DNA from 3 places in the Erwinia rhapontici genome. Region 1 is predicted to be linked to each of the others. Evidence: predicted binding sites of a transcription regulator. Region 1 holds the regulator's gene; each other region holds the start of a gene.

What was found. The regulator PurR, encoded in region 1, represses purine synthesis genes. The targets are predictions, from matches to a motif close to CANGCAAACGTTTGCNTG.
Region 2: the regulator PurR is predicted to act here: its motif matches at 3,341-3,358, upstream of tusA (sulfurtransferase TusA).
Region 3: the regulator PurR is predicted to act here: its motif matches at 2,662-2,679, upstream of serA (phosphoglycerate dehydrogenase).

What each region holds. Positions count from the first base shown of each region.
Region 1 is NZ_CP085627.1:2,239,342-2,246,879, reverse strand. It holds gene nemA (alkene reductase) at 1-1,012, shown strand, start outside; gene gloA (lactoylglutathione lyase) at 1,100-1,507, shown strand; gene rnt (ribonuclease T) at 1,604-2,272, shown strand; gene LJN55_RS10575 (Grx4 family monothiol glutaredoxin) at 2,349-2,687, opposite strand; gene LJN55_RS10570 (C40 family peptidase) at 3,073-3,945, shown strand; gene cydH (cytochrome bd-I oxidase subunit CydH) at 3,988-4,077, opposite strand; gene purR (HTH-type transcriptional repressor PurR) at 4,372-5,397, shown strand; gene punR (DNA-binding transcriptional activator PunR) at 5,394-6,326, opposite strand; gene punC (purine nucleoside transporter PunC) at 6,440-7,538, shown strand, end outside.
Region 2 is NZ_CP085627.1:344,008-351,545, reverse strand. It holds gene LJN55_RS01480 (lysoplasmalogenase) at 1-271, shown strand, start outside; gene LJN55_RS01475 (zinc/cadmium/mercury/lead-transporting ATPase) at 582-2,849, shown strand; gene tusA (sulfurtransferase TusA) at 3,023-3,268, opposite strand; gene LJN55_RS01465 (7-cyano-7-deazaguanine/7-aminomethyl-7-deazaguanine transporter) at 3,474-4,139, shown strand; gene LJN55_RS01460 (DcrB family lipoprotein) at 4,298-4,858, shown strand; gene iolE (myo-inosose-2 dehydratase) at 4,917-5,813, opposite strand; gene LJN55_RS01450 (sugar phosphate isomerase/epimerase family protein) at 5,858-6,742, opposite strand; gene LJN55_RS01445 (Gfo/Idh/MocA family protein) at 6,834-7,538, opposite strand, start outside.
Region 3 is NZ_CP085627.1:936,399-943,936, forward strand. It holds gene LJN55_RS04305 (oxidative stress defense protein) at 1-637, shown strand, start outside; gene LJN55_RS04310 (LysR family transcriptional regulator ArgP) at 725-1,624, opposite strand; gene rpiA (ribose-5-phosphate isomerase RpiA) at 1,821-2,480, shown strand; gene serA (phosphoglycerate dehydrogenase) at 2,827-4,065, shown strand; gene LJN55_RS04325 (5-formyltetrahydrofolate cyclo-ligase) at 4,135-4,722, opposite strand; RNA gene ssrS (6S RNA) at 4,812-4,996, opposite strand; gene zapA (cell division protein ZapA) at 5,038-5,367, opposite strand; gene LJN55_RS04340 (YecA/YgfB family protein) at 5,538-6,116, shown strand; gene pepP (Xaa-Pro aminopeptidase) at 6,174-7,490, shown strand; gene ubiH (2-octaprenyl-6-methoxyphenyl hydroxylase) at 7,487-7,538, shown strand, end outside.

The DNA of each region.
Region 1 (7,538 bases):
TAGCATTGAGCCCGGCGATATCCCTACCCCACTGATGGGTGAATATTATCGCCAGCGCGCAACTGCCGGGTTGATTATTACTGAAGCGACACAGATCAGCTTCCAGGCGAAAGGTTATGCCGGTGCACCGGGATTACATTCATCAGAGCAGATGAGTGCCTGGAAAGCGATTAACGCCGGGATTCATCAGGATGGCGGCCACAGCGCCGTGCAGCTCTGGCACACCGGGCGTATTTCTCATGCCAGCCTGCAACCTGAAGGTAAGGATCCCGTTTCTGCTTCTGCTATTAATGCCGAAACCCGCACATCCCTGCGTGATGCGGAGGGGAAACCGGTACGCGAGGCCACTTCCACACCGCGCGCATTAGCCACGGCAGAAGTTGCAGGCATCGTTGGTGACTTCCGTCAGGCCGTAATTAATGCACGTGAGGCCGATTTTGATCTGGTTGAACTGCATGCCGCTCATGGCTACCTGATTCACCAGTTCCTTTCTCCGGCATCCAACCAGCGTGACGACCAGTACGGTGGCAGTATCGAAAATCGTACCCGCTTTGCGCTGGAAGTCGTGGATGCCGCCATTGCAGGCTGGAGTGCCGATCGCATCGGTATCCGTATTTCTCCGCTGGGGCCTTTCAACGGTCTGGATAACGGCGAAGATCAGGAAGAAGCCGCCCTGTACTTTATTGCTGAGCTGGCAAAACGCCAACTGGCCTACCTGCACATCTCTGAACCTGACTGGGCCGGTGGCAAGCCTTACACCCGTGAATTCCGTCAGGCCATCCGTGCTGTTTATCCTGGCGTCATTGTCGGCGCGGGCGGTTACACGGCAGAAAAAGCCGAAGCCCTTATCGGGCAAGGCCTGATTGATGCTGTTGCGTTTGGCCGCAGCTATATTGCCAACCCGGACCTGGTCGCGCGTCTGCAAAACGATGCTCCGCTGAACGAACCTAAGCCAGAAACTTTTTATGGCGGCGGTGCCGAAGGCTATACAGACTATCCGTTCCTCGGTTAATTTCCACAAGGGTTCGCACCCGATGGCATAATCGTTATACTGGTTTTTTTACGTCATCCATCGATGACGCCGATAAAAGAGGATGTTATGCGTTTACTTCACACCATGCTGCGCGTTGGCGATCTGCAACGCTCTGTTGATTTTTATACTAAAGTGCTGGGCATGCGCCTGCTGCGCACCAGTGAAAATACCGAATATAAATACACCCTCGCGTTTGTCGGCTACACCGAAGAGAGCGAAGGTGCTGTCATTGAGCTGACCTACAACTGGGGCGTGGATAAATACGACCTGGGCAATGCTTACGGACATATCGCACTGGGCGTGGATGATGTGGCCGCGACCTGCGATCGTATCCGCAACGATGGCGGGAACGTGACCCGTGAAGCCGGTCCGGTAAAAGGTGGCACCACCGTGATCGCGTTTGTTGAAGACCCGGATGGCTATAAAATTGAGCTGATCGAGAACAAACAAGCGGGTAATGGCCTCGGCCACTAAGTATTTCGGGTGCCTTTTAGGCACCCGCTTCCCCTCCCTGCTGCATCCCCCGACAAAATTTGCCATAATGCGCGCTGCCTTTTTTTCTCCTGTGAGATGCCGATGTCTGAATCGAATGAACTGAATACCCTTAGCAGCCGTTTTCGCGGTTTTTATCCAGTCGTTATTGATGTTGAAACCGCCGGTTTTGATGCCAAAACTAACGCATTACTGGAAATCGCAGCGGTGACGCTAAAGATGAATGACGATGGCTGGCTGGAGAAAGATGAGACGATCCATTTCCACGTAGAGCCTTTTGTCGGTTCAGTTCTGCAACCTGAAGCGCTGGCATTTAACGGTATCGACCCGGAGAATCCGCTGCGCGGTGCGGTCAGTGAACATGAAGCGTTGCATGCCATTTTCAAACTGGTGCGCAAGGGAATTAAGGAGAGCGGCTGTAGCCGGGCGATTATGGTGGCGCACAACGCCACATTCGATCTGAACTTCATGAATGCGGCTGCCGAACGCGCCAGCCTGAAGCGTAATCCTTTCCACCCATTCGTCACCTTTGACACCGCGGCACTCAGCGGGCTTGTACTGGGGCAAACCGTTCTGGCGAAGGCCTGTACCGCAGCTGGAATGCCTTTTGATAACGCCCAGGCACACTCCGCACTGTACGATACCCTGCAAACGGCCGATCTGTTCTGCGAACTGGTCAACCGCTGGAAACGTCTGGGAGGCTGGCCACTGCCGGTTGATGCAGAAAGTGACGACAGCGAAGAATAAAGCAACGTGCTGTAAACTCGAAAAAAAACCGGACCTCTCAGGGCCCGGTTTTTTTTATGCTGCCAATAAGCCTGCGTTACTCTGCGGCGTCAGACGGATATTTCTGCGCAGTTTCTTTAATCAACTGCTGCAGCTCGCCGCGCTGATACATCTCGATGATGATATCGCAGCCACCCACCAGCTCACCGTCTACCCACAGCTGTGGGAACGTTGGCCAGTTGGCATATTTTGGCATTTCTGCACGGATGTCCGGGTTCAGCAGAATATCAACGTACGCGAAGCGCTCGCCACAAGCAGATAACGCCTGAACAGCCTGAGCAGAGAAACCGCAGCTTGGCAGTTTAGGGGACCCTTTCATGTACAACAGAATAGGGTTTTCAGAGATCTGACGTTGAATTTTTTCAACAGTACTCATAAATATCTTCCTCAATACGATACATCGTGTGTAGGCTGGGCGCAGCCTGCTTATTGTAGCGATTCTGCCCTGGCGATGAAAATGACATTTTCACATGCGAGAGAGGTAAAAATGTGACTAATAGACAAAACAGGGAAACAAAATAACATTTTCTTATCATCACTGCTGCACCTGTTATGACTAACACTGGTTTTATTGCTGGGTTAACCACCTGATTGTGCTCAATATTACATCATTTTCTTGATCTGTATTATTGAAACAAAAAAGACCTTACCCTTTGTTAAGAAGTTAGATTAGAATTGGCCTAACCTTCTGCATACCGCAGAAATCTCTTTTTTTACCGCGTTGCTGCTTTTTTGTAGCGCACAAACTGTTAATGGGAACGATGCGTTTACTCATCACGCTCTTCATACTGGCTTTCACTCAGCTGTTCTTCAACATGGCGCACGCATCGCCACATGCCCCTATTAATGCAAAACAGCAAAAAGCCGAAAGCAATACTGCACGTGTAGATGACCGCCGTAAGCGCCGCCCGGTAAAAGCCACTTCGACCAAAAAAGTCAAAGAACCTGTCAGTAAGAAAGCCAAAGAAACCGCTAAAAAAGAACCCTCTAAATCAGCACGGCTTCTGCTGGCAAAAAAACTGAAAGAGAAAGAAAAGAAAAAAACCAGCGTGGCCCCGGTGCGTAATGCGAAGGTGGAGAAGAAAACACTGAGTAAAAAACTCGCGGCCAGCAAAAAAGCAGATAAAAAACATTATGGTCGTCAACGCGCAGGCAGCAAAGCCACTGACGATGATAACGATGCTCTGAACGCCCCGCTCAAACTCAGCAAAGCGCATCGCGCTCGCTACCAGAAAGCACGTGAGACGGCGATGAACAAGCTGATGGGCCAGCTCGGTAAACCTTATCAATGGGGCGGCACCTCTCCGAAAACCGGTTTCGACTGCAGTGGTCTGGTGTGGTATGCCTATAAAGACCTGGTGAAGTTCAAGATCCCACGCACGGCTAATGAAATGTACCATCTGCGTGATGCGGCTTCGATTAAGCGCGATCAGTTAGAGAAAGGTGATCTGGTCTTCTTCCGTATTAACGGACGTGGCACAGCAGATCATGTTGGCGTCTATCTGGGTGGAGGGAAATTTATTCAGTCTCCACGGACAGGTAAAGATATTCAGGTCAGTGCGTTGAGCGAAGATTACTGGCAGGAACATTACATCGGTGCGCGCCGTATGATGACGCCTAAAACGATTCGATAATGCGTGTGGGTTCGGGAAGAGTTTCCTCCTCCCGTGCAAGAATTAATGCATTACCGCCGTAAAACTAAACGCAATAATCATCAGCAGTGAACCCACAACGGTCAGCGCCGTCATTTTCATATCAGTGTTCATTCTCTCTCCTCAATAACCTTGTTATTAGTAAGCCAACAGATTTTCCCACAGTTACCCGTAAAAATCTCGTTTTCTGTGCGCAGCCTTGTTAGAATTCTTTATTCCGTTGCGCAACACCGTTGGCAACGTGTAAAAGTCAGCACTGCATGTCACTCTACGGACGATTTTACCCCTTCCCGACCCTTTGAGACAGCACCCAAAATAATTCTGGTCGGGAAGGAATGGCTGTACCCAGGCAAACGTTTAACCAATTAGTTATCAAGATGTTACGATAACACCAGGAGTACGATTTTCATGGCAACAATTAAGGATGTGGCAAAGCGCGCCGGTGTTTCAACCACCACTGTGTCTCACGTGATTAACAAAACGCGCTTTGTAGCCGAAGAGACGCGCGAAGCGGTATGGGTTGCAATCAAAGAATTGCATTATTCCCCCAGCGCCGTAGCCCGCAGTCTGAAGGTCAACCACACCAAAACCATTGGCCTTCTGGCAACATCCAGTGAAGCGCCCTATTTTGCAGAGATCATTGAAGCAATAGAAAACCGCTGCTTTGCCAAAGGCTATACGCTGATTTTGGGCAATGCGCACAACGACCTGCAAAAGCAACAGGCCTATCTGTCAATGATGGCGCAAAAACGCGTCGATGGGCTGCTGGTGATGTGTTCAGAATATCCTGACACGTTGATTTCTATGCTGGAAGATAACCGTAATATTCCGATGGTCGTCATGGATTGGGGCGAATCACGCGGTGATTTCACTGATACCGTGCTTGATAATGCTTTTGAGGGTGGTTACCTGGCGGGGCGCTACCTGATCGAACGCGGGCACCGCGATATCGGCGCGATCCCAGGCCAGCTTGAGCGTAATACAGGCGGTGGCCGCCATGCCGGATTCCTGAAGGCACTGGCAGAAGCGGGCATCACTTTGCGCGATGAATGGCTGGTGCAGGGCGATTTTGAACCTGAATCTGGCTATCGCGCCATGCAGCAAATTTTGTCGCAGAAGCAGCGCCCAACGGCCATTTTCTGTGGCGGTGATATTATGGCCATGGGCGCGATTTGCGCAGCAGATGAAATGGGGCTACGCGTACCGCAGGATATTTCAGTGATCGGTTATGATAACGTGCGCAACGCCCGCTACTTTACGCCCGCACTGACCACCGTCCACCAGCCAAAAGAGCGTCTGGGCGAAACCGCTTTTGATATGTTGCTGGACCGTATTACCAGCAAGCGCGAAGATCCGCAAACCATTGAAGTTCACCCTTCACTGATCGAGCGTCGTTCCGTTGCCGATGGTCCTTTCCGCGACTACCGCCGTTAATCACTCACCTGCCACTGGCCAGGATGTTCGCTTAACCACTCTGCATTCAGGGTTTCTGTGCTCCCCAGATAGTCCAGTAACCAACTTAGCGCCGGTGAGGCGCTTTGTTCCGACCAGCTGAGATAACAGGGACTGTCGGGAAACGGGGACGTCAGCGTCACTTCTCCTAACACGCCTTGTTGCAGCCAGGGCTGGGCAAAATGACCGGGTACCATCCCAACACACAGCCCGGCTCGCAGGCAGTCAAACGCACTTTCCCAGTCAGGCACCACCAGCCGTCGTTGATTATCTAATGTCCACGTGGTGCGTTTCGGCAAGGCACGTGAGGTATCTTCCAGCACCAGCGATGGCCACTCACGGATTAACGTCTCGCTTAACGGTCCCTCATGGCTCAGCAGAGGATGTGACGTTTTCACCACGCAGCGCCAGTTAAGACTTCCCATATCACGAAAAGCAAAACGTCCTCGTACCGGGATCGCCTGAGTCGCACCGATCGCAACATCGACGCGACCGTCAGCCAGCGCATCCCACACACCGTTGAACACTTCCGGCATGATATGCAGTTCCATATCCGGAAAATGCCGGTAGAAATCCACGACCAGCTGCCGGGTGCGTGCCGGGCGCACAATTCTGTCGACCGCGATATTGATTTGTCCCCGCCAGCCGTTAGCCACCTGTTGACAGCGTGTGCGAGTGGCGAGCATTTTTTTGATAACAGCACGACCTTCTTCAATGAAAACCCGTCCGGCGTCCGTCAACTCCACATCACGATGACGACGCTCAAACAGACTCACGGCCAGCCAGGCTTCCAGCTGGCGCACGGTATAACTTACTGCGGAGGGGACGCGATGCAATTCCGCCGCAGCAGCGGTAAAGCTGCCCGTCCTCGCCACCGCATCTACCACTTCAAGAGAATGTTCAGACCACATGATTTGCCTTCAATATTTTTCATCGCAACCCACGAATATTAGCGTTTCACAGACGGGTCAGCACGCGATTACACTGCACGCGTAAAAAAATTGTCTAATAAGAGTTAAAAACCATGCGTTCCAAAGGATTTATGATTTACCTTGCGCTGCTCAGCATGCTGGGCTTTCTTGCTACCGATATGTACCTACCCGCGTTTGGCGTGATGCAACATGACTTGCAGACGGAAGCCGGTGCCATTAGCGCCAGTTTAAGTATCTTCCTCGCCGGGTTTGCCTGCGCACAGCTAGTCTGGGGCCCGCTGTCAGACCGCATCGGCCGAAAACCTGTATTGATGATGGGGTTGAGTTTGTTCGCCGTTGGTTGTGCGGCAATGCTGTGGGTAGAGTCGGCTTTCTGGTTGCTGATCGTTCGCTTTGTTCAGGCCGTGGGGGTGTGTGCTGCGGCGGTGAGCTGGCAGGCCCTGGTGGTCGATCGCTACAGTGGTCCGCGGGCCAACCGTGTCTTTGCCACCATTATGCCTCTGGTGGCCCTCTCGCCTGCGCTGGCTCCCCTGTTGGGTGCCTGGCTACTGCAACACTTTTCATGGCGTTCGATTTTCGTTGTCTTGCTACTGCTCAGCCTCGCACTACTGATCCCTACATTGCGCTTGCCGTCACGCCCGGTGGACGATCACGGCGTCGTTAAGCCTCGCACTCCTGGCTTCCTCACATTGCTGAAGTCTCCTATTTACAGTGGCAACGTGGCGATTTATGCCGCGTGCTCTGCCAGCTTCTTTGCCTGGCTCACCGGGTCCCCTTTCATTCTGGGTAACCTTGGTTTGTCCCCTGCAGATATTGGCCTCAGCTATGTTCCGCAAACTGTGGCATTTCTTGTGGGCGGGTTTAGCTGCCGCGCCCTGTTGAACCACTTTGCCGGGCGCCAATTGTTGCCATGGCTGCTGGCCTTCTACAGCGTCAGCATTCTCGCGATCTATTTTGTTTCACTGCAGCCGCAGCCTTCCTTGTTTGCATTGCTACTGCCGTTTTGTGGAATGGCGATGGCAAACGGTGCGATTTACCCGATTGTGGTGTCCAGTGCGTTACTGCCCTTCCCCCAGGCGACCGGTAAAGCCGCCGCCTTGCAGAATATGTTGCAGCTCGGCCTCTGTTTTTTCGCCAGTCTGGCGGTGTCAACATGGATTGAATCCCCGTTACAGACCACTACGCTGGTGA
Region 2 (7,538 bases), 1.9 Mb from region 1:
CACGATCTGGAGCCGTCTGGAAGAACTGCGCTGGCCGATCTGCACCTTTTTCGGTATGGCACTGCTGATGGTCTGGCTGGCGACGGAACGTTATTTTGTTCTGCCGTCCGAAGATGCCTTTACCCTGATGGCCGGAGCAATATTGCTACTGCTGGGTAACATCGTCTGGTTAGTCAGCCATTATCGCCGCCGCTTTAGCGCTGACAGTGCGATTATCGCCGCCTGCTATTTCGGCGGTCACTTTATGATTGTGCGCGCCCTGTGGTTGTAATTTGTACCATACCCTAAATAATTCGAGTTTCAGGACTAAAAGGCTTTAGCCTTTTTGAACCGCGCAACGCGCTGCCCCCCTGGGGCGAGGCCAGGCCGAGTAACGCGGCAAGCCCGCAGGGTGAGCCTCACGGATGAGGCTCATAGTCTCCAGCAGCATAGATAACTATGTGACTGGAGTGAGCGGGTGCAGCCAACGCACCTGAGGCTCGAAGTATGACGGGTATAGCGCTTGACTCTGGAGTCCACTCCAGAGTGTAAGATAGGCTTCGACGGGCATTGGTGCCCGCCGATACCTGTCAGGAGGCGTTATGCACCAGCACTCTTCATGTGGTTGTGGTCACCAGCACACCAGCAAACAGCACGGATGCAGCACCCGCCCGCGTCCCGTTATTCAAAAAATCACCGCTGTCAGCGCAGCAGGCGTTGATGCACCCTGTTGTGAAGATACAGCCTGCAGTTCGGGGAACGACCCCGATGATGAGGGTGACAGGCCCGCTGGCGCATTAAGCTTCAGCTGGCAGGTGACAGGGATGGACTGCCCGGCCTGCGCACGCAAGGTAGAAACCGCGGTAAAACAACTCCCTCAGGTAGCCATGGCGCGCGTGGTATTTTCCAGCGAAAAACTGCGGGTCGATGCCAGCAGCGATATCCGTGATGACGTTGAACGGGCAGTGGCTCGCGCCGGTTTTCAATTACAGCGCAGCGATGCCCCCACCGCACCTAAAGTTGAACAGAGTTTCTGGCAGGAGAATGTGAACCTGATTCTGCTGGCTGTACTGATGGCGATAAGTGCACTGCTGAGTAGCCTGAATCATCCGGCAGGCACGCTGGCCTTTACCCTGACCACACTGGTTGGCGTCTGGCCGATTGGCCGCAGCGCCCTGCGTCTGATGCGCAGCGGGTCGCCATTCAGCATTGAAACCCTGATGACCGTTGCGGCTCTCGGCGCACTGTTTATCGGCGCTACCGCAGAAGCGGCGATGGTGCTGCTGTTGTTTATGCTGGGAGAGAGGCTGGAGTCCTTTGCCGCCGGGCGTGCACGCAAAGGTGTGACTGCGCTGATGGCACTGAAGCCGGATACGGCGCTACGCCTGCGTTCAGGTCTGCGTGAAAACGTGGCGGTGAACGCGTTACGCCCCGGAGATGTCATTGAAGTGGCCGCCGGTGCGCGGCTGCCCACCGATGCGAAACTGCTCAGTACTTTTGCCAGCTTTGATGAAAGTGCCCTCACCGGGGAGTCAGTGCCGGTTGAACGCCAGAAAAATGAAACCATCGCCGCTGGTTGCCTGAGCGTGGATCGACTGGTGCAGCTGGAAGTGGTGTCCGAACCCGGTAAAAGTGCCATTGACCGCATTCTGCATCTGATTGAAGAAGCCGAAGAGCGGCGCGCGCCGATTGAACGTTTCCTTGATCGCTTCAGTCGTATCTACACCCCAGCCATTATTGCACTGTCGCTGGCGGTGGTGCTGGTACCGCCGCTGCTCATGGGCGCTGAATGGCAACCGTGGATCTATAAAGGATTAACACTGCTGCTGATCGGTTGCCCGTGCGCGCTGGTGATTTCCACGCCGGCGGCGATTACTTCCGGGCTGGCCGCTGCGGCACGCCGGGGTGCATTAATTAAAGGCGGTGCGGCGCTGGAAAACCTGGGCAGCGTACGTACCATCGCCTTTGATAAAACCGGCACCCTGACCGAAGGCAAACCGCAGGTCACTGCTATTCTGCCGCTGGCCGCACTGGATGAGGATCAGTTACTGGCAACGGCTGCCGCCATTGAACAGGGTTCCTCCCACCCGCTGGCGCTGGCGATTGTGGCTGCGGCAACAGACCGACAGCTGACCATCCCTGAAGCCGAAGCGCAACGCGCCCTGGCGGGCAGCGGTGTGGAAGCAATTGTGAGTGGTCGCTTACTTTCCATATGCGCACCATCAAAACTGCCTGAAGAGTTGCTGGCACCGCAGCGAGAGAACGTGGAAACCCTGGAAAACGCGGGCAATACCGTAGTGCTGATGCATGATGGCCAGCAGTTGCTGGGGATCATTGCGCTGCGCGATACGCTGCGTGCCGATGCCAAAGCTGCACTGGACGAGCTGAAATCACTGGGCATCCAGGCCGTGATGCTGACGGGCGATAATCCACGCGCGGCCGCGGCCATCGCCACTGAGCTGAATATTGACTACCGCGCAGGCCTGTTGCCGGAAGATAAAGTCGCGGCAATCAGCCAGCTTAATCAGCAGCAGCCGGTAGCAATGGTCGGTGACGGCATTAATGATGCTCCGGCGATGAAGGCCGCTACCATCGGTATTGCAATGGGCAGCGGCAGTGATGTCGCACTGGAAACCGCCGATGCCGCACTGACCCATAACCGGCTTAATGGCCTGGCCACGATGATCCGCCTGTCGCGCGCAACCCATACCAATATCCGCCAGAATGTGGCGTTGGCGCTGGGGCTGAAAGGGCTGTTCCTGGTGACGACGTTACTGGGGATAACGGGACTGTGGCTCGCGGTATTGGCAGACTCGGGGGCGACAGCGTTAGTAACCGCTAACGCACTGCGGTTGTTACGAAAGAAATAACGGGGTAAACGTTGGGCGAGGCATGCCTCGCCCCTACGGGATAGCGCAACCAGAGACCAGGCATACGTCGCCACGGCAGGATAGTGCAACGTACAAGGTTGTGGGTCGGGCATGCATCGCCACACCGGGATAGCGCCGGATATCGTAGGGGTCGGGCATGCCCGACCCGCACCTTACAATCCTTTCTTTAGCAAAAACTGATACGGCAGAACATCGGTGTTCTGAGCCACCAGCGTATGCTCCATAAAACGGCAGAAACCAGGGATATCGCGCGTGGTGGCCGGGTCATCAGCGATAATCAACAGGGTTTCACCGTCTTGCATATGGCGCACAGTCTTGCGCACCATCATCACCGGTTCCGGGCAGCGCAGGCCCAGCGCATCAAGGGTCTGGTCGGGATTGGCGAAAAGGTCGCTCATGATATTCTCAGTCATTATGTTACGGACGCGTCTATTTTAGCGCCAGTCGGTGCGTGTGCAAGGATTGCCTGCAACGATAACGTTTGCGTTAAAATTAACCATTGCATTAGCAGGTCAAAGCGGTAATATGCCGCGAATTCGCCTGAGCGAAACACAGACAAATTTTCATGGGTTCCCTCACCCCAATCTAAAAAGGCTGACAACAATGATCGCTTTTTCTACGCGCCAGCGCACCCACGCGCTGGTCTGGCTGTCCCTTTTCCATTTGCTGGTGATCACCTCCAGTAACTATCTGGTGCAGCTGCCGGTGGCAATTTTTGGTTTGCACACCACCTGGGGCGCGTTCAGCTTCCCATTTATCTTCCTGGCGACTGACCTGACGGTACGGATTTTCGGTGCCCCACTGGCACGACGCATTATCCTTGCCGTGATGATCCCGGCGCTGTTTATCTCCTACACCATCTCCGCACTGTTTTATCAGGGCGAATGGCAGGGCTTCGCAGCGCTGGAAGAGATGAATCTGTTTGTTGCCCGCATCGCCTGCGCCAGCTTTATGGCCTATGCGCTCGGCCAGATCCTCGATATCCACGTGTTCAATCGCCTGCGCCAGAAAGCCGCCTGGTGGATGGCCCCGGCGGCGGCGATGTTCCTCGGCAATATCAGCGATACCCTCGCTTTCTTCTTTATTGCCTTCTATAAAAGTCCTGACCTGTTTATGGCCACCCACTGGGTGGAGATCGCCCTGGTGGATTACAGTTTCAAAGTGCTTATCTGTATGGTGTTCTTCCTGCCGGCTTACGGCGTGCTGCTGAATGCCGCGCTGAAACGATTAGCAGAGAAATCCAATAGCACCCGCGTCAACTTCGGTTAATCTGAGGTTTGAACTCAGGCCGTTATATACCCCAAGTCATTCGAGCCGCAGCCAACACCGCTGCAGCGTGAAGTACGACGGGTATAAGTTGCTTTTGAAGGCTGAATACGATTGTATAAGCACCTGATCTCTACGCGACCAATGTGAAAGGAACCCTGATGCGTAACTTACTGAAATATGCCGGAATCGCGCTGCTGGTAGCTGGACTGGCTGCCTGTGATGGCAAGAAAGATGAGAAAGCTGCCGCCGATGACAATGGCGTCAGCAGCAGTCAGTCCAATCAGAATGTCACTCTGATGGATGGCAAACTGAGTTTCACCCTGCCGGCAGGCATGTCTGACAAGAGCGGTAAGCTCGGCACTCAGGCAAACAATATGCACGTCTATGCGGATGAGTCAGGGCAGAAAGCGATCATCGTGATTGATGGTGAGAGCACGAACGAAGGGCTTGATGTGCTGGCAGGTCGTCTTGAAGCGCAGCAGCGTAACCGTGATGCACAGCTTCAGGTCGTGACCAACAAAGCGATTACCGTGAAAGGCCAGCAGTTACAGCAGCTGGACACCGTGATCTCTGCCAATAACCAGTCTTCATGGTCTTCTGTGGTTCTGGGTAAAGTCGATGGCAAGTTGCTGACACTGCAGATCACGCTGCCTGCGGAAAACCAGCAGCAGGCACAAACCGAAGCCGAAAGCATTATCAGCACCATTCAGCTGAAATAATCTGATGGCGTAAAAAAAGCCCCCCACACCTCTGGTGCGGGGGGCTTTTTATTGGCTCTTACAGCCCCGCGTGTTCGCGAATATACTTACGCGCTTTTACCGCATACTCAAATGGGTTAGCCAGAGCAGGATCCTGCTCCGCTTCCACCACCATCCAGCCTTTGTAGCCGAAATCGTCGAGAATTTTAAACACCGGATCGAAATCAATCACGCCATCACCCGGAACGGTGAAGGTGCCTTTCTTCACGCCATCAAGGAATGACAACTTCTGGCTTTTCACCTGCGCCACAACCTCATCACGCACGTCTTTTAAGTGCACGTGATTAATGCGCGGCAGGTATTTCGTCAGGATGGCCAGCATGGCTTCCTGGGATCCCTCAGAGTAGTAAGCGTGGCCGGTATCGAACAGCAGATAAACATCATCGTTAGTCTCGGTCATAAAGCGATCCACCTCGGCAGTGGTCTGAATACCGGTGCCCATATGATGATGCAGACCCACGGTCATGCCCTTCTCAGCCGCCAGTTTCGCCAGCTCGTTATAGCCTTCCACCGTCAGACGCCACTGTTCATCGGTAAAGTGAGGTTTCTCTTCCAGCACGGCTTTAGTGGTGCCCTGGATGCTCAGACTCTGCTCTGAACAGCCAATCACTTTTGCCCCCATCGCATGCAGGAAATCACGATGGTTGATGAATTCATCAATAGTTTTCGCTTTATCGCCGTTAGCAAAGAAGGTGCTGAACCAGGCATTGACGATCTCGATACCACGGATGTCCAGCATCGGCTTCAGCACGGCCGGATCGCGCGGGTACTTACTGCCCACTTCACTGCCGGTAAAACCTGCCAGCGCCATTTCACTGACGATCTGCTGGAAGGTATTCTCACTACCCAACTCAGGCATGTCATCGTTGGTCCAGCCGATCGGTGCAATAGCCAGTTTGACGTTATCTTTATTCATGGTGTTACCTCAAAGGTTCACCGGGCGGCCATTGCCGCCCCGCTTTATTTTCTCAGCAGCTCACGCTCGATCAGTTCGCGTGTTTCCACTGCCTGACGATTCATTTTTTCCGGGTAACCGAACAGTGAAGAGGCAATAATTGACTCACCACCGACTTTGAACGTGCGGTTAGCAAAGTCCATATCACGCAGCGTCTGGAACAGCGTCTGGAAATCGACTTCCCCTTCGCCCACACCCACGTGCTGGTGAATCGTGGCATCAACGCCAGGCGGGTTCACAATATAGCGGCAGTGTTTGGTGTGGTTCATGGTGTCCGCGATCAGCACGTGCGACAAGTCGACACCGGAATATTCCAGCATGCTTTTCACATCCCCTTTCCCTTTGTCGTAGAAGAAGGTGTGCGGCACGCTGTAGAGATACTTGACGTTCTCACTGCGGAACGATTTCACCATGTCGGCGGTTTCATTGCTCTCTTCGCAGAAATCCCACGGATGAGACTGGATTTCGATGCGGATGCCTTCACGTTCGACGATAGGCAACAGCTCTTCCATCGAACGATAGAACATCTCTTCACAGATTTCAGGTTCGTTCGGGTTACCAGAAAGCTCGGTATTAATCACCTGCACACCGGTTTCAACCGCGATCTCAATCATGCGTTTCCAGTTTCTGACGGCGGCCTGACGGCGCGCTTCGTCCGGACCGGACCAGCGGTACACAACGATATAAGAGGAGATTTCCAGCCCGGTCTCACGCAGCGCGTTTTTGTACTCGGTGATGATTTCACGGCTGGCTTTTGGATGTTTATAGAACGGGTTGATCTGCGGATGCGGGGACTGCTCAATATATTTGTAGCCCCAGTCAGCCACCTGGTGAACCATTTTTGTGATGCCTAAATCTCGAATGACATCAACATCAAAGGCAATTTTCATCAGACTCTCCGTGATAAATCAGTACGCTGTTTTACGGTGATCCCCCGCCATGTCGACGGGGGTTAAGCGCGTCCGGCTTATAACCTGGCGATCAGTTATTGTAGAAAGCCGGGCGCTGCGGCAGTTCCACCGGCTCAATCGCACCGCTTTCCTGCGCTTTCAGGCAGGCATCGGCAGCGACAGAAGCAGCATAGCCGTCCCAGGCGGATGGCCCGGTCAGCTTGCCTGCGGTGGCGTCGTTAATAAATGCCTGTAATTCAACATCATAGGCATCAATGAAACGGTCTTTCCAGTCGGTCAGGATAGACGTAGACAGTTTGGCGTCTTTACGCATTTGTACGGCGGACGGCTCTGGCAGTTTGGCGATACCTTCTTCACCCACCACTTCACACTGAATGTCATAACCGTAAGCACAGTTCACGAAGATCTCCACGTCGATGCGAATGCCCTTACGGGTTTCAAACAGCACCACCTGAGGATCACGCAGTTTAGCGTGGGTTTTCGACGTGGAACGCGGGAACACCACCTGTACCGATTTGTAATCATCTTCGGTCAGCCAGCGCAGCACATCCAGCTCGTGGATCAGCGTATTGGTGATCGCCATATCGGTGGTATAGCTTTCCGGCACGGTGGGGTTACGGTGCGCGCAGTGCAGCATCAGCGGCTCACCGATTTCGCCTTTAGTGATCACCTCTTTCAGCGCACGATAGCCGCTATCGTAGGGGCGCATAAAGCCAACCTGCACCAGACGTTTACCAAATTTGATTTCGGCATCAACGATGCGACGGCAACCTTC
Region 3 (7,538 bases), 1.3 Mb from region 1:
GCACGTGGTGACCTCCGGGCAGTCGAGCGTTGATGCCACGCCGGATATCGCAACACTGGCTATCGAGGTGAGTGTTTCTGCTAAAGATGCCGGTGAAGCGAAAAAACAGGCAGACAGTCGTGTTCAGCAATATTTTGATTTTCTGAATAAAAACAGCATAGAGAAGAAAGATATCAACGCTGCCAACCTGCGTACTCAACCGGAATATGACTACCTGAAAGACGGTAAATCGGTGCTGAAAGGCTACCGTGCTGTGCGTCAGGTTCAGGTCACGCTGCGTCAGCTGGATAAGTTGAATGAACTGCTCGATGGCGCACTGAAGTCAGGCCTGAACGAAATTCGTTCGGTTGAACTGGGTGTGGCAAACCCTGAAGAGTACAAAGCGAAAGCGCGCAAAGCTGCTATTGATGATGCAACAAAGCAGGCGGGCGATCTGGCACAGGGCTTCGGTACGAAGCTGGGCCCGGTTTACAGCATTCGTTATCACGTGGCTAACTATCAGCCAATGCCGATGGCACGGATGTACAAAGCCGCTGATGCTGCGCCAATGACCTCTGCCGCCCAGACCTATGAGCAGCAGAGTATCCATTTCGACGACCAGGTTGACGTGGTATTTGAATTGCAGCGTAACCCTTAATCCACGCAGTCTGACCGCAACAGAAGGCCAGCCTCTACGCAGAATGTCGTAGGGGCTGGCCTTTTTTCTGGCCGCCCCCTGGCCGGGTTATTCTGTATCCTGGCGCAGCACACGATGACCATGCGCCAGCAGGGCATCGGTCACCTTGCGCATCAGGCGGCTTTCTGGGGCAAAGCGGTGCCAGTAAAGCATCCGGCGCTGTAACAGACCCGGCGTTAAATCAATCAATTCCCCTTCCGCCAGTTCGCGCTCAATCTGCAAATGCGGGATCATACAGCAGGTGGTTCCCTGACGGGCCAGCTGCACAAAAGCTTCTGACGAGTTGACGATATGGCAGGGCACGCTGCCCGGTGACAGATCAAAGTTTTGCTGTAAAAACGCCTGATGCATATCATCCAGATGGTCAAACGCCACGGCGGGTGCTTTCAGCAGCGCAGAGCGCGTCACGCCATTTGGGAAGTAGCGGGCAGCAAACTCTTTTGAACCGACAAACAGATAGTCGAGCGCACCGAGCTGATCGACCAGACAGCTCGGCAACGGCTGTGGCTGGATACTGACGGCACCGACCACTTCACCACGACGCAAGCGTTCCTGGGTGCGGGTTTCATCTTCCACCTGAAGATTCAGGCGTACTGGCGAATCAGTCAGCACGGTTTTCAGCGCGGGCAGCAACCAGGTCGCGAGACTGTCGGCGTTCACCGCCAGCGACAGCAGTAACGGCGTGGTGCCGCTATTATCGTCACCCAACCACTCTTCTTCCAGCAGTTCTACCTGGTGCAATAACGCCAGCAGTTTCTGGCCCTGTTCCGTTGGGCGCGGCGGTACGGTTCGCACCAGCAAAGGCTGGCCAAACATATTCTCAAGCTGCTTAATGCGCTGTGAGACCGCAGACTGGGTAATACAGAGCTTTTGCGCGGCACGTTCAAAGCCGCGCTCGCGAATCACTGCATCCAGCGCCTGAAGCGTTCGATAATCCGGGCGTTTCATTAATCGTTCTACTCTCTTTCAGGTGTGGTTGTGCACTATGCCATAGATTGGGGGTATAGCTTACGCCACTTTACGAATCAACCACTTTGTGGGGTGTGTTCCAATCTCGTCAATCAAACCCCTTGCAGGGCGGTGATTTTGCCCAGCCTTGCTTTATACTACGCGCACACAGTGGCTCACAGGTTTTAAACATACCATGACACAAGACGAACTGAAAAAAGCTGTCGGCTGGGCAGCTCTGGATTACGTCACTCCGGGCACTATCGTTGGCGTTGGCACCGGGTCGACTGCTGCCCATTTCATTGATGCACTGGCGTCGATTAAACATCAGATTGAAGGAGCGGTCTCCAGCTCAGAAGCTTCCACGGCCAAACTGAAAGGCTACGGCATCCATGTCTTCGATCTTAACGAGATCGATCAGCTGGCGGTCTATGTTGACGGTGCCGATGAGATTAACGGGCAGATGCAGATGATCAAGGGCGGCGGCGCAGCGCTGACGCGCGAGAAAATTATTGCAGCCGTTGCCGACCGCTTTATCTGTATTGCGGATGCATCCAAGCAGGTCGATGTGCTGGGGCGTTTCCCTCTGCCGGTAGAAGTTATCCCGATGGCGCGCTCGTACGTTGCTCGCGAACTGGTGAAGCTCGGTGGTCAGCCGGAGTACCGCCAGAACGTGGTGACCGACAATGGAAACATTATTCTTGATGTTCATAATCTCAAAATCATTGACCCCATTCGGCTGGAAGCAGCAATTAACGCGCTGCCAGGCGTAGTCACTGTGGGTCTGTTTGGTGCCCGTGGTGCCGATGTGGCGCTGATCGGTACAGCCAACGGCGTGCAAACTATTCAGAAATGATCTCTCTGGCACCCGCGGGTGCCGGTTATTTTTATGCGAAAAACATCTTTTCTTTTGCAGGCGAAATTTAGTGACTTATGTCACATAGTCGCTGCCTGAGGCGCGATCCTCCTGAAGGTTCACGTTGCACCATGATTTTCTGCCGCAATGTTCTGTGAGTCGGGGGCGCCATGCTGGAGGCCAGGCAATCGTTTGTATTGCCGCCAGCGTAGATTTTGTTATTTTGACAGAAGGCTATCTTATATCCCCACGGTTTTCCCATTGCAGCTGACAGCGATTACGTTGGTCAACGGGAACAATGATGGGGATTAAGCCACATCTGAAGTCTGCTAAATAGGGTCGGGAAATGGCAAAAGTATCACTGGAGAAAGACAAGATTAAATTCCTGCTGGTGGAAGGCGTTCATCAGAGTGCAGTTGATAATCTGCGCTCTGCGGGCTACACCAACATTGAATTTCACAAGGGCGCATTGGATAGCGAAACACTGAAGGAATCCATCCGTGATGCGCACTTCATCGGGCTGCGTTCGCGCACCAACCTCACCGAAGAGATCTTTGCTGCGGCAGAAAAACTGGTTGCCGTTGGCTGTTTCTGCATCGGGACAAACCAGGTTGATCTGAATGCGGCAGCGAAGCGTGGTATTCCGGTGTTTAACGCACCTTTCTCCAATACCCGATCCGTAGCTGAACTGGTGATCGGTGAGCTGTTGCTGATGCTGCGCGGTGTTCCAGCGGCCAATGCGAAAGCACACCGTGGCGAGTGGCATAAACTGGCTGTGGGTTCCTATGAAGCACGCGGCAAAAAGCTGGGCATCATTGGTTACGGTCATATCGGTATGCAGCTGGGTGTGCTCGCCGAGAGCCTGGGTATGCATGTGTTCTTCTACGATATTGAGAGCAAACTGCCGCTGGGTAATGCCACGCAGGTACAGCATCTCTCTGACCTGCTGAATATGAGCGATGTTGTGAGCCTGCACGTGCCTGAAACGCAGTCCACCCAGAATATGATGGGCCCGGAAGAGTTGGCGCTGATGAAGCCCGGCGCACTGCTGATCAACGCCTCGCGCGGAACCGTGGTGGATATTCCTGCGCTGTGCCACGTGCTGGCCACTAAGCACCTGGCGGGCGCGGCGATTGACGTTTTCCCGGAAGAACCTGCGACCAACAGCGATCCGTTCAATTCACCGCTGTGTGAGTTCGACAACGTGATCCTGACACCCCATATCGGTGGGTCGACCCAGGAAGCTCAGGAGAACATCGGTATTGAAGTCGCGGGTAAACTGGCCAAGTACTCTGACAATGGCTCTACACTGTCGGCGGTTAACTTCCCGGAAGCCTCGCTGCCAATGCACGGTGCGAATGCCAGCCGTCTGATGCACATCCATGAGAACCGTCCAGGTGTACTGACGGCGATCAACCTGATCTTTGCTGACCAGGGTATCAACATCTCCGCTCAGTATCTGCAAACGACACCGCAGATGGGTTACGTGGTCATCGACGTTGATGCGCCGCAAGATGTGGCTGATAGAGCACTGCAGCTGATGAAGGCAATTCCTGGTACCGTTCGCGCACGTCTGCTTTATTAATTATCCGCGTAGGGGTCAGGCATGCCTGACCCAGGGCGAGGCATGCCTCGCCCCTACGGCGATCCCCCCTCACCACTGCCAGATCTTTGAAGGCGTTATCAACGCAGGTAAGGGAATATCCCATTGCTCTACCGGCAAGGTGTCTACCTGCTGACAATCATGCGCCAGCCCTATCGGCATAAAGCCGTGCTGCTGCCAGTTCTGTAGCGTCCTGTCATAAAATCCGCCCCCCATCCCCAGACGTTGTCCTCCGGCATCAAACGCCACCAGTGGCACGATCAGCACATCCAGCTCGCTTAACGGCAACAGATTGCGGATATCCAGCGGCGGTTCAGGAATACGCAGGCGGTTTATCTTCAGTTCAGTCTTCTCATCGTAACGCAGAAACAGTAACTGACCCGTCGAGAAAGGATGAAGCACGGGCAGGTAAACCTGCTGCTTTCGCTGCCACAGTTTGGCGATTAATGGTCGGGTATTGATCTCGCCATCGACGGAAAGAAACAGTGCGATATGCTGCGCCTGCTGTATCGGGGCAAAATTCAGGGCATGGTCTGCCGCCTGCACTGCGGCAAGTTGCTGCTGTTCATCGCTGATTTCACGACGCAAATTGCGTACGTGCTTACGGATATCCTGACGAAGCATCAATGTGGGGTTCATCACGTGGCTGACTCCATGAAATCGTACAGAAGCGTGCCGGATAGCTTAGAGAAAAATGAAATCGATCGGGAGGGGAGAACAAAAAAGGGAGGTTCTCCGAGATGCCGCCGCAGGCTGTAACCCTTGAACCCATGGTTCAAGGTGAGTATGCCGTCGTAACCATCAGGCTTCTCGGACGGACCGAGCTTGCGCACAGGTTACAGAGCGTCACACTCTGTTTGGTATTAATTATCGGCTCAGGGGACGGGCCCGCTTGCAAACATCTCAGAGAATTTTTTACTTCACCGTCACTCTATCACAGGTAACGCTAAAGTGTTATTCGAACTTCGCACCGGTACGTTCAGTTATGCGACCTTGCTCAAGCAATGCTTGTTCAATGGTCTGTTGTAGCATCCGAATTCGTTGTTCCATGTTCGACGCATAGTCACGGGTTTTGACTTTTTCCTGCGCGAGTTCATGGCAAATGTTCAGTGCTGCAATGAATACCAGTTGCTCTGTATTTGTGACTCTAGTGCGAACTTTTAAGTCTTGCAACCGTTGATTGAGGTCTTCGGCAGCCAGATTCAGCGCATCTTGCTGTTCGGGCGGACAATTTACTCTTAATGAACGGCCAAAAATTTGAATATCTACCGGTTGTGCAGACATGCCACCATCCTGACTGATTACTGCGCCCGCAATCACCCTTACCGCTCAAGGGCTTGGGAGGGGCGCCACTATAACTACCCCTAATATAAGAAACAACCCCTTTCTGGAATCGTTGAGGCACCTGGTGGTAGCATATCACGAACTTATCCAGCCAACGACGATCAAAACTCATGTCACTAACCAACATAATGCCGGGCTACAACACGCTGGCCTCAGTACTGACGCAGCAGGGCGTAGGAATGACCCCTGCAGAAATGCATGGCCTGATCAGTGGATTGATCTGTGGCGGCAGCCATGACAGCAACTGGCAAACGCTGGTGCACGACCTGACAAACGAAGGCATGGCGTTCTCACAAACCCTGGCGCAGCCTTTGCAGGAGATGCACGAAGCGATCGGCAACTCACTGGAAGATGAAGGCTTCCTGTTCCAGCTTTATCTGCCTGAAGATGACGACATCACTGTATTCGACCGTGCTGATGCACTGGCCGGCTGGGTGAACCATTTCCTGCTGGGTCTGGGAGTGGCGCAGCCAAAAATTGGTCAGGTCAAAGGGGAAACCGGTGAAGCCATCGACGATCTGCGTACTATCGCACAGCTCGGTTATGATGAAGATGAAGATCAGGAAGAGCTTGAACAGTCGCTGGAAGAGGTGATCGAGTATGTGCGCGTCGCCGCACTGCTGTGTCACGATACCTTTACCCGCGCGATACCGACCAATGTCGTGATGAAAAAGCCAACGCTGCACTAGGGCTGGGCCATCCCGGCCGCCAGTGGTGATTTAACGGAACAGCATTCAGGAGGTCAAATGACCCAGCAAGAGTTTTTGCGCCGCCGTCAGGCGCTGTTAGCGAAGATGGCTCCGGCCAGCGCGGCGGTGATCTTTGCCGCACCGGAAGCAACGCGCAGTAACGACAGCGAGTATCCCTACCGACAGAACAGTGATTTTTGGTACTTCACCGGGTTTAACGAGCCGGAAGCCGCGCTGCTGCTGATTAAAAGCGCTGACAATCATAATCACAGCGTCCTGTTCAACCGCGTACGGGATCTGACGGCAGAAATCTGGTTTGGTCGTCGTCTGGGTCAGGATGCTGCACCTGCGACCCTGGCCGTTGACCGTGCTCTGCCGTGGGATGACATTGGCGATCAGCTGCATCTGCTGCTGAACGGCCTGGATGTGGTTTACCATGCTCAGGGCCAGTATGACTTTGCTGACGCCGTTGTTTTCAAAGCACTGGAGACACTGCGCCGTGGCTCACGACAGAACCTCTCTGCGCCCGCGACGCTGACCGACTGGCGCCCATGGGTGCATGAGCTGCGTCTGATTAAATCACCTGAAGAGCAGGCGGTGCTGCGTGAAGCCGGGCGCATCAGCGCACTGGCCCACACGCGCGCAATGCAAACGTCGCGCCCCGGGATGTATGAATACCAGTTGGAAGGGGAAATTCATCACGAATTTAACCGCCACGGTGCCCGCTTCCCGTCCTACAACACCATCGTTGGCGCGGGCGATAACGGCTGTATTCTGCACTACACCGAAAACGAAAGTCAGATGCGCGAGGGGCAGCTGGTGCTGATCGACGCCGGGTGCGAACTCCAGGGGTATGCGGGCGATATCACCCGAACCTTCCCGGTGGGGGGCAAATTTACCGCACCGCAGCGGGCCATCTACGACATTGTACTGGCGGCGCTTTACCGCTCACTGGAGCTGTATCGTCCCGGCACCAGCATTCGTGATGTCACGGCGGCGGCGGTTAACGTCATGGTCAGCGGCCTGGTGAAACTGGGCATTTTGCATGGCGATGTCGACATGCTGATTGCTGAAAATGCCCACCGTCAGTTCTTTATGCACGGCCTGAGCCACTGGCTGGGGCTGGACGTGCATGATGTGGGTGACTACGGTGTGGACCGGGACCGTATTCTGGAAGTGGGCATGGTGCTGACTATCGAACCGGGTTTATACATTGCGCCAGATGCCGATGTACCCGCCGAGTACCGTGGTATTGGGATTCGCATTGAAGATGACATCATTATCACCGCCGAAGGTAACGAAAACCTGACAGATACGGTGGTGAAAGATGCCGATGAGATTGAAGCATTGATGGCGGCAGCGAAGCGTTCATGAGCATAATTATCGCAGGGGGAGGGATGGCTGGCGCTACGCTGGCACTGG